2 regions of the Rhodococcus sp. IEGM 1354 genome follow, and region 2 is predicted to be linked to the other one. Evidence: riboswitches for the same ligand, from Rfam matches in the RefSeq annotation. Region 2 holds a riboswitch; the other holds the start of a gene.
The links. A riboswitch is a leader RNA that binds a small molecule or an ion and turns the genes downstream of it on or off. The one in region 2 is predicted to bind thiamine pyrophosphate.

Region 1 (6,613 bases), on a different contig from region 2:
CTCCAAGAACAACCTCGTCGAGCGGCTCGCTCTCATCGCCGCCATCGAGCACGTGACGGCATTCCTCGGCGATTGGGTCCTCAACGCCGACGGCCTCGACCGCGCGGGCATCCACCCCACGATGCTCGATCTGTTGCGCTGGCACGGTGCCGAAGAGGTTGAGCATCGCTCGGTCGCGTACGACACCCTGCGCTACTTCGACAAGCGCGAGGTTCGTCGTCTGCGCACATTCGTGGTCGTTGTGCCGCTGATGGCGTACATCTGGCAGCGCGGGATCATCTTCCTGATGAAGAACGACCCCGAGCTGCAGACCGCGCCGAAGTCCGTCCGCAAGCCGCGCTCCGCACTGTGGAGAAAGTCGGTCAAGCGCGGCACCCTGCCCGCGCTGACGCACGTCGGCCGCAGCATGTCGCGCTACCTCAAGAAGTCGTACCACCCGAGCCAGGAAGGCTCCACCGCTCAGGCCGTGCGCTACCTGGCGTCGTCCCCGGCCGCGCAGGCTGCGGCGCGGTGAAACTCTCGACGCGCCGCGTTCCGCGGTTGCTACCCAAGGATCCGCCGCCGGATCTGCGCGGACGGTCCCGGCCCGATCGCTCGATGCAGATGCTCGGTACATTCCTCAACGGCTACATGCATGCGACGGCGGGCAAGGAGTACGACGACGCCGTCGCCGGGCACAATCCTGATTCCGCACTGCGGCTGGTGGTCGTGGACCGCGAGATAGTCGCCGAGGACAACGATGTCGCTGCCTTGACCCTCGCGTCGCCGACGGGGGAGCAATTGCCGACCTGGCATCCTGGCTGCCACCTCGATCTGCACCTGCCGTCGGGTCGCCGTCGGCAGTACTCGCTGTGCGGTGATCCGTCCGACCGCAGTTGCTACCGCATCGCAGTGCGCCGAATTCCGACCGGCGCAGGCGGTTCCATCGAGATGCATGCACTCGAGCCCGGCACCGAGGTTGTTGTTCGAGGCCCGCGCAACGGCTTCCCCTTCGTCGCCGAGGGCAGTGCTCTGTTCATCGCCGGCGGCATCGGCATCACCCCGATCATCGCCATGGTCCGCGCGGCACGGATTCTCGGGATGGACTGGCAGTTCGTGTACTGCGGTCGCTCCCGCGACACGATGCCCTTTCTCGAGGAGATCGAAAGCTGGGAGTCGGACCGCGTGTTCGTCCGGACCGATGACGTGCACGGATACCCCGGTGAGGGCGAACTGCTCGAGCGCGCCCCGGCCGGCGGTGCCGTCTACTGCTGCGGACCTACCCCGATGCTCGACGCCGTCCGCCGCGACTTCCGTGAGTGCCCCTCCACCGCATTGCATTTCGAGCGATTCGGACCTCCACCGATTCTCGATGGCCAACCCTTCCAGGTGCAGCTGATCAGCAGCGGAGCCGTGCTCGACGTAGCCGCCGACGCCTCCGTATTGACCGCGGTCAAAGAGCAGAAGCCCAATATCGCGTACTCGTGCCAGCAGGGCTTCTGCGGTACCTGCAAGGTTCGGGTGCTCTCGGGCGAACCCGAGCACCTCGAAACACGGCTGACGCCGGAAGAGCAGCGCGATCACATGCTCATCTGCGTCTCGCGCGCTCGAAGCGCCCGTCTCGTGCTCGATCTATAGAACGGAAAGACAGTGAGCAGCAACGCATTTCGTACGACGGTCGTCAACGAGGGCATTCGGTTGGCGGTGTTCGAGAGCGGAAACCCCGAGGGTGAACCCATCGTCCTCGTTCACGGGTGGCCCGATACTCACGAACTGTGGAGCCACATCGTCCCGCAACTCGAAGACCGGTTTCGGGTGATCAGCTACGACTCGCGCGGAGCCGGTGAGAGCTCGGTGCCTGCCGAGCAGTCGGCGTACAAGTTGGCCCGGTTGGCGGCAGACTTCTATGCCGTGGCGGATGCGGTCAGCCCCGACGCTCCCGTGCACGTGCTCGCGCACGACTGGGGTGCCGTCGAGGTGTGGGAGGCTGCGGCCCAACCACAGGCCAAGGATCGAATCCGTTCCTACACTTCCGTTTCGGGACCCAATCTCGACCATCTCGGAAAGTGGTCGCAGTCGCGATTGCGCAAACCTACTCTCACCGGCATCAAGCAGGTGCTCGCCCAGGTACGCGCGTCCTGGTACACCGCCACCTTCCATGTCCCGATCCTTGCCAACCTGCGGATCAAACGGCAGTTCGCCAAGGGCTGGCCGGCATTCCTCGAGGAGTTCTCGGGAGTCGACCCGGCGCTCGTCACCCAGAACCCCACGCTGTGGTCGGACGCGACCAACGGCACCAACCTATACCGCGCCAACATCATTCCGATTCTGACCAATCCGCGAGATCGGTACATCGACATCCCCGTGCACCTCATCGTCAACACCGAGGACGTCGCGGTTCGGCCGTACCACTACGACGACACCGGCAAGTGGGTGAAGAACCTCACGCGCAACGACATTCCGGCGGGACACTGGTCGCCGATCTCGCATGCGGACGACATCGCCCGATTGACAACGGAATTCATCGACTCGCTGCACTGAACCTTCAGGTCATCCGGTCAGATGCCCGCGCAGCGTGGACGAGGTGTATTCGGATCGAAAGAGGCCGCGCTGCTGCAGGATCGGGACCACATGTTCGACGAAGTCGGCGAGTGAGTCCGGATAGCGCGGGCACATCAGGTTGAATCCATCGGCACCGCGGCCCATCCACGATTCCATCTCGTCGGCGATGGACTCCGGCGTGCCGATCATCGTGGCGTGCCCGCCGCCGGCCGCGAGGGTGCCGAGCAACTCCCGCACCGTCGGGCGATCCTTTTCGATGATGCGCAGGATGGTCTCGTACCGACCCTGCGGCCCGCTGAACTCTGCAGCCGGGGGCAGAGGCGGCACTGGAGCATCGAGTTCCCATGCAGCGCAGTCCTGGCCGGCGAACGTCGAGAGCATCGCCAGGGATTGTTCCGTCGGCAGCAAGACGTCCAGTTCGGCCTTCTTCCGGTGAGCCTCCTCCATCGTCGATCCGATGTACGTCACCAAACCCGGCATGATGCCCACTACCGCACCGTCACGGCCCGCGTGGGCGATCCGCGACTTCACGTCGTCGTAATAGCTCTGCGCTGCAACGAGATCGTAGGCGACGGCATAGATTGCCTCGGCGTACTTCGCCGCCAGGTCGCGGCCCGGGCCCGACGCCCCGGCTTGGAACAGGACCGGCCTGCCCTGCGGCGACCGCGGTACCGTCAGCGGGCCGTCGACTCGAAAGTGCGTGCCGTCGTGGTCGATGGCATGGACCTTGGCCGGGTCGGCGTACATCCCGGCGCGATCGAGCGTCAACGCATCGGCATCCCACGAATCCCACAGCGCCAGAGCCGTATCGACGAACTCTGCCGCACGTGCGTAGCGCTCCTCGCGAGCCGGGATGACATCCATCCCGTGGTTGCGTGCCTCGGCGTCGAACATGGAGGTGACGACGTTCCAGCCGGCCCGGCCGCCGCTGATGTGATCCAACGACGCCAGCATGCGCGCGGCATGGAACGGGGTGTAGAACGTCGACGACACCGTGGTGACCAGACCGATGTGGGTGGTCGCTCGAGCCATGGCCGCGAGCGCCGTGATCGGTTCGAGGAACCAGGTTCCAGCACCGGCCGGATCGCGAACGGAATGCCCGTCGGCAAAGAACACCGCGTCGAACTTTCCCCGTTCGGCCAGCTGCGCAAGTTCCTCGTAGTACGCGATGTCGCCGAGATCCTCCACGCGCGAATCGGGATGCCGCCACGCTGCACTGTGATGTCCGCAGCCGTACAGAAACGCGTTGAGGTGCATATCAGTTCTTGACCAAACCGCCGTCGACAACGAGGTTCTGACCGGTCACCGACCGCGCCCACGGGGAGGCGAAGAACAGCAGGGCGTCGGCGAACTCCTCGGGCGTGGTGACGCGTTGCAGCGGGGTCGAGGCCGCGATGAAGTCGAACACCGCGGCCGGGGTCGCGGCACTGGCGTCGGTGGTGCGCAGCAGTCCGCCCGAGACCATGTTGACGGTGATGTTGTCCGCGCCCAGATCGGCGGACAGAGTGCGGGTCAGTGAGAGCAGGGCTGCCTTGGAGGCCGTGTAGTCGTGGTACGGCACCACCGGGTTCTGGAACAAATTGGTGCCCACGTTGATGATTCGACCGAAGCCAACCTCGCGCATTCCCGGCAGGGCCGCCTGTGTGGTGAGCAGTGCCGCACGAACGCTGCCTCGTAGCTGGGCGTCGAACCGATCCCAGGTGATGGTGTCGGCCTTCGGTCGAGCATCCCCGTCGAACGAGAAGTCGGCCAGTGCGTTGTTGACGACCGTGGTGATCGGGGTGCCGAAATGCGCTCGTGCGGTATCGAACAGCGTGGCAACTGCGCTCTCGTCGGTGACGTCGCCCTGCACTGCTATCGCGTTCTCGCCGAGCCGGTCCGCCAGCGCTTCGGCGGCCTCCTCGCTGGTGCGGTAATCGATCACCACACGTGCACCCTGACCGGCGAACGCCGCGGCGATCGCTGCCCCGAGTCCGCGCCCACCGCCGGTGACCAACACCGTCTGCTCGTCGAATTTCATGCGCCTCGCCTCTCGTTCGAGGTCGGGACCGTCACGAGAGACAGGAATACCGAAACGTCACGACATTCCCTTCGCTGGTCCTAACCAGATCAGGTTCGACGGGTGTGATCTCAGCCCTGCCGGGCACCCCGTGTCGCGGTCGACTGTACCTGTAGGTCTCTCTACCGCTTTCTTGCGCTCGACGTAGACAGTCGAACACAACCGTATGCAACGATCAACCGATGACCGCCCAGCCGTGCTCTGGAACGCTCACTCGTCCACCGTTCAGGTGTGCCTCGCCCGCCAGCACGTCGTCGCCCTGGACCGGGTAGTCGATGGCATCGTCGCCGAGGTTGAGCGCCACCGTCATCGAATTGTCGTCCGCGTACACGCGGTAGAGCAGCGCAGTGTTGGTGAGCTCGAGCGTCTCGGTGCGCGCGGAGTACAACCACGGATTGCGACGTCGTACACCGATGAGCTCCTGGTGAATTCGGAACACCGGCCAGCCGTACGGGGCCAGATCCTCGGATGTCTCCGGGTATTCCGGACGCACCTCGTCGTCACCGCCGACCCGATCTTCCTTGATACCGCGGAAGGCCTGCTCGTCGCCGTAGTAGATCATCGGCATACCGCCCACGGTGAACAGAACCACCAACGCGTGCAGCAGATGCCGCTCGTCCTCGATGACGCTGGCGATGCGATTGACGTCGTGATTTCCCACGAACGTGGCGGGCACGAAGGCGTCGAGCCACCCGTTGTGGCGCTCAAGGGCGTGTGAGAGCTCGAAGAAGTTGAGCTCGCTCAGCCCACTCCAGATCGCCTTCCACAGTTCGTACTGCGTCACCGAGTCCAACGTGGAGGCCGAGACGATCCGGTCGTAGTCACCGTGGATGACTTCGCCCAGAAAGTATGCGTCCGAATGCTTCTCACGAACCTTCGGCAGCACCGCGGCCCAAAAGCGTGGCGGTACCGCGTAGGCCGCGTCGAGCCGCCAGGCGTCGACGCCGCGTTCGAGCCAATGCGACAGCACGTCCACGACGTACTGCTGCACATGCGGGCTCTCGTGGTTGAGTGCCACCAGTTCGTCGTGGCCCTCGAAGTTGCGATGTGTCGGCTCGTCGCCGGACCAGTCGAGGTGGAACCACCCTGCAGCCTCGGAATCCGGGCCCTCGGCCAGAGCCTCACGGAACTTCGGGAAGCTCTGCGCGACATGGTTGAAGACCCCGTCGAACATCACTTTCAGGCCGCGGGAATGCGCCGCCGCGATCAGGGAGTCGATGTCCTCGTCGGTGCCGAGCCGACCGTCGACGTGGTAGTAGTCGACCGTGTCGTAGCCGTGCTTCTCCGACTCGAAGATCGGCCCCAGGGCGATGCCCGAGGCCCCGAGCTCGAGGGCGTAGTCGAGCCACTTCTCGATTCTGTTGAGCCGGTGCAGATCCGATTGGGATTCACCGTCCCACCCGTGCACCGGAGCGCCGGTGAAACCGAGCGGGTACAGGTGCCACCAGATGGCGTGCTTCGTCCACTCCATCAGGACGCCTCGATCGAATCGCGACCGAGCTCGCCCGCACCGGTATGGCCGGACAGGCTGGTCACCAAGTCGAATTCGGCCAGTAGGCAACGCAATACGTGGGCTACACCCTCTTGCCCGCCGAGCGCGAGGCCGTAGAGGAACGGGCGGCCGAGTAGAACCGCATCGGCCCCGAGGGCAAGGGCCTTGGCCATGTCCGCGCCGGTCCGTACACCGGAGTCGAACAGGATCGTCAGTTCGTCACCGACCGCATCGACGATGGACGGCAGTGCGTCGAGAGACGGCCTGGCACCGTCGATCTGACGTCCGCCATGATTGGAGACGACGATGCCGTCGACTCCGTGGGCCGCGGCCTCTCGGGCGTCGCCGACGGTGCAGATTCCCTTGAGCACGATCGGACCGCTCCAGTGCTCGCGCAGGAACGCCAGGTTCTTCCACGACAACCCGGGGTTGGGGAACATCTGAGCCCAATGCATGGCGGCCGCAACGGGATTCTCCTCGACCGGCTGAGCGAGTCCGGCTTGGAACGCCGGATCGCTCAG
Region 2 (6,613 bases):
GGGTCAATGGTTCGGTGCGCTCGACAGAACATCCATCAGCTGCTTCTCGACGGCGGCGAACTGCGGCGTCGTGACGATTGCGAGCTCCCGGGGTCGAGACAGCGCTACGTCGACCTGTCGTCGAACGTGGGCGGGTCGTGGGGAGAGCACCACCACCCGATCGGACAGGTAGACCGCCTCGCGGATGTCGTGCGTGATCATCAGCACCGTCCACCTGAACTCCGACCAGACCTGCTGCAGCCAGGCCTGCATGTCGGTACGGGTCAACGAGTCCAACGCCCCGAAGGGCTCGTCCAACAGCAACACCGATCGTCCCTGCACCACGGTGCGCAGCAGTGCTGCTCGTTGCCGCATGCCCCCGGACAGTTCGGAAGGGCGTGCGGATTCGTACCCGTCGAGACCGAACACCGGGAACAACTCGCGTGCCCGAGCTCGTGCCTCCTTCTTGGCGACGCCTTGTACTTCGAGGCCGAGCGAGGTGTTGTCGAGCACCGATCGCCACGGGAACAACAGGTCCTTCTGCGGCATGTACGCGCACGGCGGGACTCGGACCGAGCCCGAATCGGGTGTATCGAGGCCGGCGAGCATGTTGAACACCGTGCTCTTGCCCGAGCCGCTCGGACCGATGATCGACACGAATTCACCGGGCCGGACGCCGAACGACACGCCGTCGAGTACCGGTTTTCCTCCGAACGACTTTCTCAGAGCAGAGATGTCGATGCTGTGCTCGAGTTCAGACATTGTGGCCCGCCGACCCCTGACGCGCCCACGGGGCGACGAACCGCTCGACCACGAATGTCGAGACGAACAGGAGCACGCTGATCACCGCGGTGACCGCAACGGCTGCAAGAACCAAATCGGTACGGAACGAGTTCTTCTGCTGACTCATGTAGATGCCGAGTCCTGCGGTGGCCCCGGCGTATTCGGCAAAGATCGCGCCGACAACGGCGTAGGTGATGCCGATGCGAAGCGAGGTGAAGAAGCGGGGAAGTGCCGACGGCAGCCGTACGTATCGGAACTGCTGCCAGCGGCTCGCCCCCATGCTGGACAGCAGGGCGCGCGCGTCGCGATCTGCGGCGGCGAACCCCTCGATGAGCCCGATGGCCATGGGAAAGAACGTTGCCAATGCGATCACGAGAATCTTCGGTAGCAGTCCGAACCCGAACCAGATGATGAGCAGCGGTGCGATGGCGACGATCGGCAGTGTCTGCGAGACGACGAACAAGGGAACGAACGCGCGGCGCAGCCACGGTGAGAAGTCCACGGCGATCGCGAGCAGCCAGGCCAGCACGAGAGAGACCGCGAACCCGACGAGTGTCACTTGCAGTGTCGCTGCGGCGTTCTCGGCAATCGCCTCGCGTTGGGCCCAACCCTGCGCGACAACGCGGCCGGGGGAGGGCAGTACCTGTGGCCTGATGCCGCTGACCTGGACATAGATCTGCCACACCGCGATCGACAGGACGACGACGGTCACCGCAGGCCACGCCCACCGCAAGGAAGCTCGGATACCGCTGAGCGAGAAACTATCTCGCTCGGCGGTCACCGGCTCATCGATCGCCGAGGTAGTCATCGGTGAAGTAGGTGGACCAGTCCGGTTCGGCGCTCAGCGGTGCACCGTTCTGATCGGCGAGTACCCCGCTGTCGTAGAGAAACTTGGAGTACGCGGTCCACGTGTCGATACTCTGTCGTCCGACCTCGCCCGCGGAATCCTTCATGTACTTCTCTGCGAGCATCTTCTGACTCTCGAACACCAACGACTCGTCGGTGAACGTGCCGGGATTGGCGTCGATCAGATCCTGAGCCGCCCTGTCCGGATCGTCCGCTGCGAGTTGGTAGCCACGCTGGAGTGCCTGCACGAACTTCTTCGCCTCGCCCGGATGTGCGGCCAGCCATGGTTCGTTTCCGCTGATGGTGATGGCGTAGGCGTCGGGGAACCCGTAGTCGGTGTAATCGAAGTACTTCATCGGCGTTCCGCTGTGCTCTGCCTCGATGCCCTCCCACGCGAGGTAGGACACCGTGAAGTCAGCAGTGCCGGAGTACACCGCCTCGTAGGCGGATGTGCCGAGCACGACGGTCTCGTATTCGCCTGTGCCTCCGTCGTTCTCGATGACCTGCCGGAGTCCGGCCTGCTCCCCTGATTCACCGAACCCGGCGTAGACCTTGCCGTCGAGTGCGCGTGGGCTCGCGATGTCGTCCCGATCCGCGCGCACTCCGATGCCGGTGGCCCAATGCTGCAGCGGTGCGAGGACGGACACGGTTCGAGCCCCGGCCGATCTGGCGAAGACCGTCGAACTCTGTGTGCTGATACCGAACTCGGCGTTGCCTGCATCGACGAGCGTGTCCGCGGCGGTGTTGTTGTACGGCAGTACTTCCACGTCGAGCCCGGCGTCGGCGAAGTAGCCCTCCTGAAGGGCGACGTAGAGGCCGGTGTGATTGGTGTTGGGAGTCCAGTCGAGGGCGAAACGGATGGTGTCGGAATCCGTCGACTGTGAGCAGCCGGCCATCACCGTGGTCGCGAGGACTGTCGCCGCCATCACCGTGAGCAGTCGAGACGTCTTCATGCGTGCACCGCGCTCTCGGTCGACGGCCACGGAGTGGGGTGTAATGCGCTGTCCCAGAACATCAATTCGTACCTCGACGCGACGACGAAGGCGTCGATCATCTGTTCACGCTGCAGTTCCGTCGCAGAGTCGGCCGCGACGTCGACGAAGCCCTTCGCGGCATCGACGATGGCATGGAATTCGGGTGCGTCGTAGTTGGCCACCCACTGCGCGTAGGGATGACCGGGGTCTCGTGCCAGCACGGCTTTCGCCGCTCCGGCGAGCGATCGGCCGACGTCGGCGTAAATCCAGAAGCACGGCAGAACAGCTGCCGCCGCAACGGGATACGGCTCGGTCGCGCAGATGGCCGTCAGATAGGAGGTGTAGCCGAGGCATGCGGGCGAGGGCGTCGGTGTCTCGGTGGAGGACGGAAGAACGTCTCCGGTGAGCATGGCCTCGTGTGAGTCGGCCTCGTCCATCGCGCTCGCTGCAGCGCCGGCCCAGAAGGCTCCGGCTGCCGGTGTCGGGGCGTGCGCCGCCAGCAGGGACAGCGACTTGACGTAGCCACCGAGATACAGCGAATCCTGTTCCAGATAGCGACGGAACGCGTCGAGTGGCAGGGTCCCCGCGCCGAGCAGTCGGAGGAATTCGAGATCGTCGATCGCGCGTCTGATGTGCGCGGACGCGTCCCAGAGTCGGTCGGTGAAGCGGACAGGGTCCGCGGATACAACAGGCGTCATCGCCTTGACATCCCTTCGTCAGTATTACCTGCATCAGGTTCGGCGGGTTTGATCTCAGCATCCGCATCGGCGGACACACCCCGTGTCAGAACGTCAGTGACAGTAACACCGGTCACCATGTACCGGTGTTACTGCCCCTGGCACCTCGGCCTGGGTCTACCCCAGCATGTCCTCGAGTTCCATGCCTTTGGTCTCGCGGATGTTGGACTTGACGAAGAGGAACGACAGCGCTGCGAAGAGCGCGAAGCCGGCGTAGATGACCCACAGCCCGACGGACGACGTCAGCGGCGGGAAGGCCAGCGTGACAGCGAAGTTGGCGACCCAGTTCGCAGCCGTTCCGATGCCCAGTGCCATGGCGCGCATCCGGTTGGGGAACATCTCGCCGAGCATGACCCACATGATGGGTCCCCAGGTCGATGCGAAGAAGATGACGAACAGATTCGCCCCGACCAACGCGATCGCACCCCACGGCGAGGGCAGACTGACCTCGTCGCCGCTACCGGTCGCCTGCGAGAAGGCGACGGACGCCAGGACGAGTCCGACGAACATTCCGATGGACCCGGCCATCAGCAACTTGCGCCTGCCGATGCGATCGACGAACAGAATGGCCACGAACGTCATCGCCACGTTGATGACCGCCGTGATGACCGAGGTGGTGAACGACTGATCCTCGGTGAACCCGACCGACCGCCACAGCGTCGTCGAGTAGTAGAAGATCGCATTGATGCCGACCAGCTGTTGCAGGACGGCCATCGTGATGCCCACCCAGACGATCGGCTGCAGGCCGAACTTGGGGCCACGAATGTCGGCGAACGACGAGCGGGCCTCCTTGCGCAACGTCAGCCTGATTTCGTGCACTCGCTCGTCGGGATGCAGTTCCCCGGTGATGTTCGCCAGGACCGCGGCGGCTTCCTCGTCCAGATGCTGACCCACCAGATAGCGAGGTGACTCCGGGATCAGGGTGGCCAGAATTCCGTAGACCAGAGCGGGGATCACACCGACGAGGAACATCCAGCGCCACGCCTCGACGCCGAACCACAGGTCGTTGGAGGCTCCGTCGGCGGCACCCGCGAGGAGGGCGTCGGAGAGCAGAGCAGCGAAGATACCGATGGTGATCGCCAATTGCTGCAGCGAGGCCAGAGCGCCACGCCATTTGGCGGGCGCGATTTCGGCGATATAGGCCGGTGCGATCACCGACGCGATGCCGATGCCGAGACCGCCGAGTACACGCCAGAGCATGAGATCGGGAACGCTGAACGCGAGCCCGGAGCCGACCGAGGAAATGACGAACAGGGCCGAGCCGAGCAGCATCACTTTCTTGCGGCCCCAGCGGTCGGCGAGGCTACCGGCGAACCAGGCACCGACAGCGCAGCCGATCAAGGCGATCGCAACCACGAAGCCGGTGGTGAACGAGCCGAGAGAGAAGTGGTCTTCGATCGAATCGACAGCTCCGTTGATGACCGAACTGTCGAAGCCGAACAGGAAGCCGCCGACAGCGGCGGCGACGCTGACGCCGATGACCTTCGCTGTATGACGGTCCGAGGTCTGATTCATGTGTGACGCACCTTCTGGCCGCGCGTGGGCGCCGGCCGCTGGGGAGACCGTACGGCAGGGATTGTCGTACCGTCCTCGGACATTACGCCTGGTCTTTCGCCGCGCGAACGACGCCGTCAGCGAAGGTCGAAATCGTCGTCCGAGACAGTGAAACCATGGCCGACCTGATCGGTGCAGGTGACTCCGTTCTGCTCGTCGACGCTGCATCGAAGCCCGTTGGTGGATCCACTACCCGCCACGGTGAGCTCTTCGCCGTACGGGAGTGCCGCCGCGGGCCCGTCGAATCGGTGGAACTTGGGATCGCCCAGGCTCTCGAACTTCGCCGGGGAGCCGGCGATGATCTGCACGGAATTGGGTTTCACCCGGTCGGAGGATGCACTGTCGGTCACCTCGGGGGCCGAGTCGGGCAGCGAGCCGTGGCAACCGGCGATCGACGTCTCGAGCACGGCTATACCGCACTCGAACTTGCCGCTGGGGCTCGTGAAGTAGTACCAACCCGGAGCCTTGCCCGCGTACTGCTTCGGGTTCGCTTGCTGTGCAACCGCACTCGGCGTCGTCGCTGTGGTGCTGGACGGTGTGGTGGAGGACGGCGTGGAAGGCGCGCTGCTCGACGGCAGGGCACGGGCGCTGGTCGGAACCGCCGTGATCGGCTGGGGGCGGTCGGTGATCACCGTCGCCATCGGTCCGTCACCTCCGCCGTCCGAACCGCAGGAGGACAACAAGAACACTGTGAGGGCCGCTGCTACGGCGGATCCAATTCTCTTCATGACTCGTTCCTCGGTTCGATGGGAGCGCTGCCGGGGGTTTCGAGGGGGCCGGCGTCGGGGATGGAGTTGGTACGTTGAGCAACGACCGAAGGAGAGGTGCGATGGACACCACGTCCGACTCCACCGTGCGTGTGAGCACGCCGTACGGCGACGTTCTCGGCTACCCGGTTGCGGCCGACGCATCGCCGACAGTCGCCTGGAGGGGTATTCCGTACGCGACGCCGCCGGTGGGTGAGTTGCGGTTTCGAGCACCGCGTCCTCTGCAACCGTGGAACGGCGTGCTCGACGGTCTGCACTTCGGTGCGATGGCACCGCAGGGCCGCGACAGCCCGGTCCCCATCGATCCGTCGTTGTCCATCTCCGAGGATTGCCTGACGCTCAACGTCTGGGCACCACGGCCCGACGGCGAACTGCGACCGGTGCTGGTGTGGATCCACGGCGGCGCGTATTCGCTCGGTTCGTCCGCGCAGCAGGTGTACGACGGGCGACATCTGAGCGAGAACGGCGACGTGGTCGTGGTCTCGATCAACTTTCGTCTCGGCGCGTTCGGCTTTCTCGATCTGTCGTCCTTCTCCACCGACGAACACGTCTTCGAGACCAATCTCGGTTTGCGCGACCAGATTGCGGCGCTGCACTGGGTCCGGGAGTGCATCTCCGCTTTCGGTGGGGATCCCGACGAGATCACCGTCTTCGGCGAGTCCTCCGGGGGCGCGTCGGTCACCACTCTGATGACCTCGCCCCAGGCCGAGGGGCTCTTCCATCGAGCGATCGTGCAGAGTGCCCCGGCCACGTCGGTGTACGGCCCCGAACGCGGCGCTGCGGTCGCCGCCCGGTTCCTCGAGCTGGTGGGGGTCGACCGAGACGACGTCGGCGAGTTGCTCGAGATGCACTTCAGCAGACTGGTCACCGCGGGGGACACTCTCTGCTACGAGATTCCGACCACAGTGCCTGGGACACTGGGACTTTCGCCCGTCGTCGACGGAGACATCGTGCCCCGTTACCCGGTCGCGGC

Region 1: linked by a shared signal. The riboswitch ahead of QM588_RS01965 (3-oxoacyl-ACP reductase) and the one ahead of QM588_RS24525 (TenA family protein) in region 2 are both predicted to bind thiamine pyrophosphate.

Annotation. Positions count from the first base shown of each region.
Region 1 covers NZ_JASHKT010000001.1:376,248-382,860, reverse strand. The annotation lists gene QM588_RS01985 (metal-dependent hydrolase) at 1-514, shown strand, start outside; gene QM588_RS01980 (PDR/VanB family oxidoreductase) at 598-1,617, shown strand; gene QM588_RS01975 (alpha/beta fold hydrolase) at 1,630-2,520, shown strand; gene QM588_RS01970 (LLM class flavin-dependent oxidoreductase) at 2,530-3,798, opposite strand; gene QM588_RS01965 (3-oxoacyl-ACP reductase) at 3,800-4,561, opposite strand; TPP riboswitch at 4,610-4,702, opposite strand; gene QM588_RS01960 (alpha-amylase family protein) at 4,776-6,071, opposite strand; gene QM588_RS01955 (alpha-hydroxy-acid oxidizing protein) at 6,071-6,613, opposite strand, start outside.
Region 2 covers NZ_JASHKT010000018.1:67,030-73,642, reverse strand. The annotation lists gene QM588_RS24540 (ABC transporter ATP-binding protein) at 4-741, opposite strand; gene QM588_RS24535 (ABC transporter permease) at 734-1,570, opposite strand; gene QM588_RS24530 (ABC transporter substrate-binding protein) at 1,548-2,561, opposite strand; gene QM588_RS24525 (TenA family protein) at 2,558-3,280, opposite strand; TPP riboswitch at 3,274-3,373, opposite strand; gene QM588_RS24520 (sugar porter family MFS transporter) at 3,437-4,834, opposite strand; gene QM588_RS24515 (hypothetical protein) at 4,951-5,601, opposite strand; gene QM588_RS24510 (carboxylesterase/lipase family protein) at 5,703-6,613, shown strand, end outside.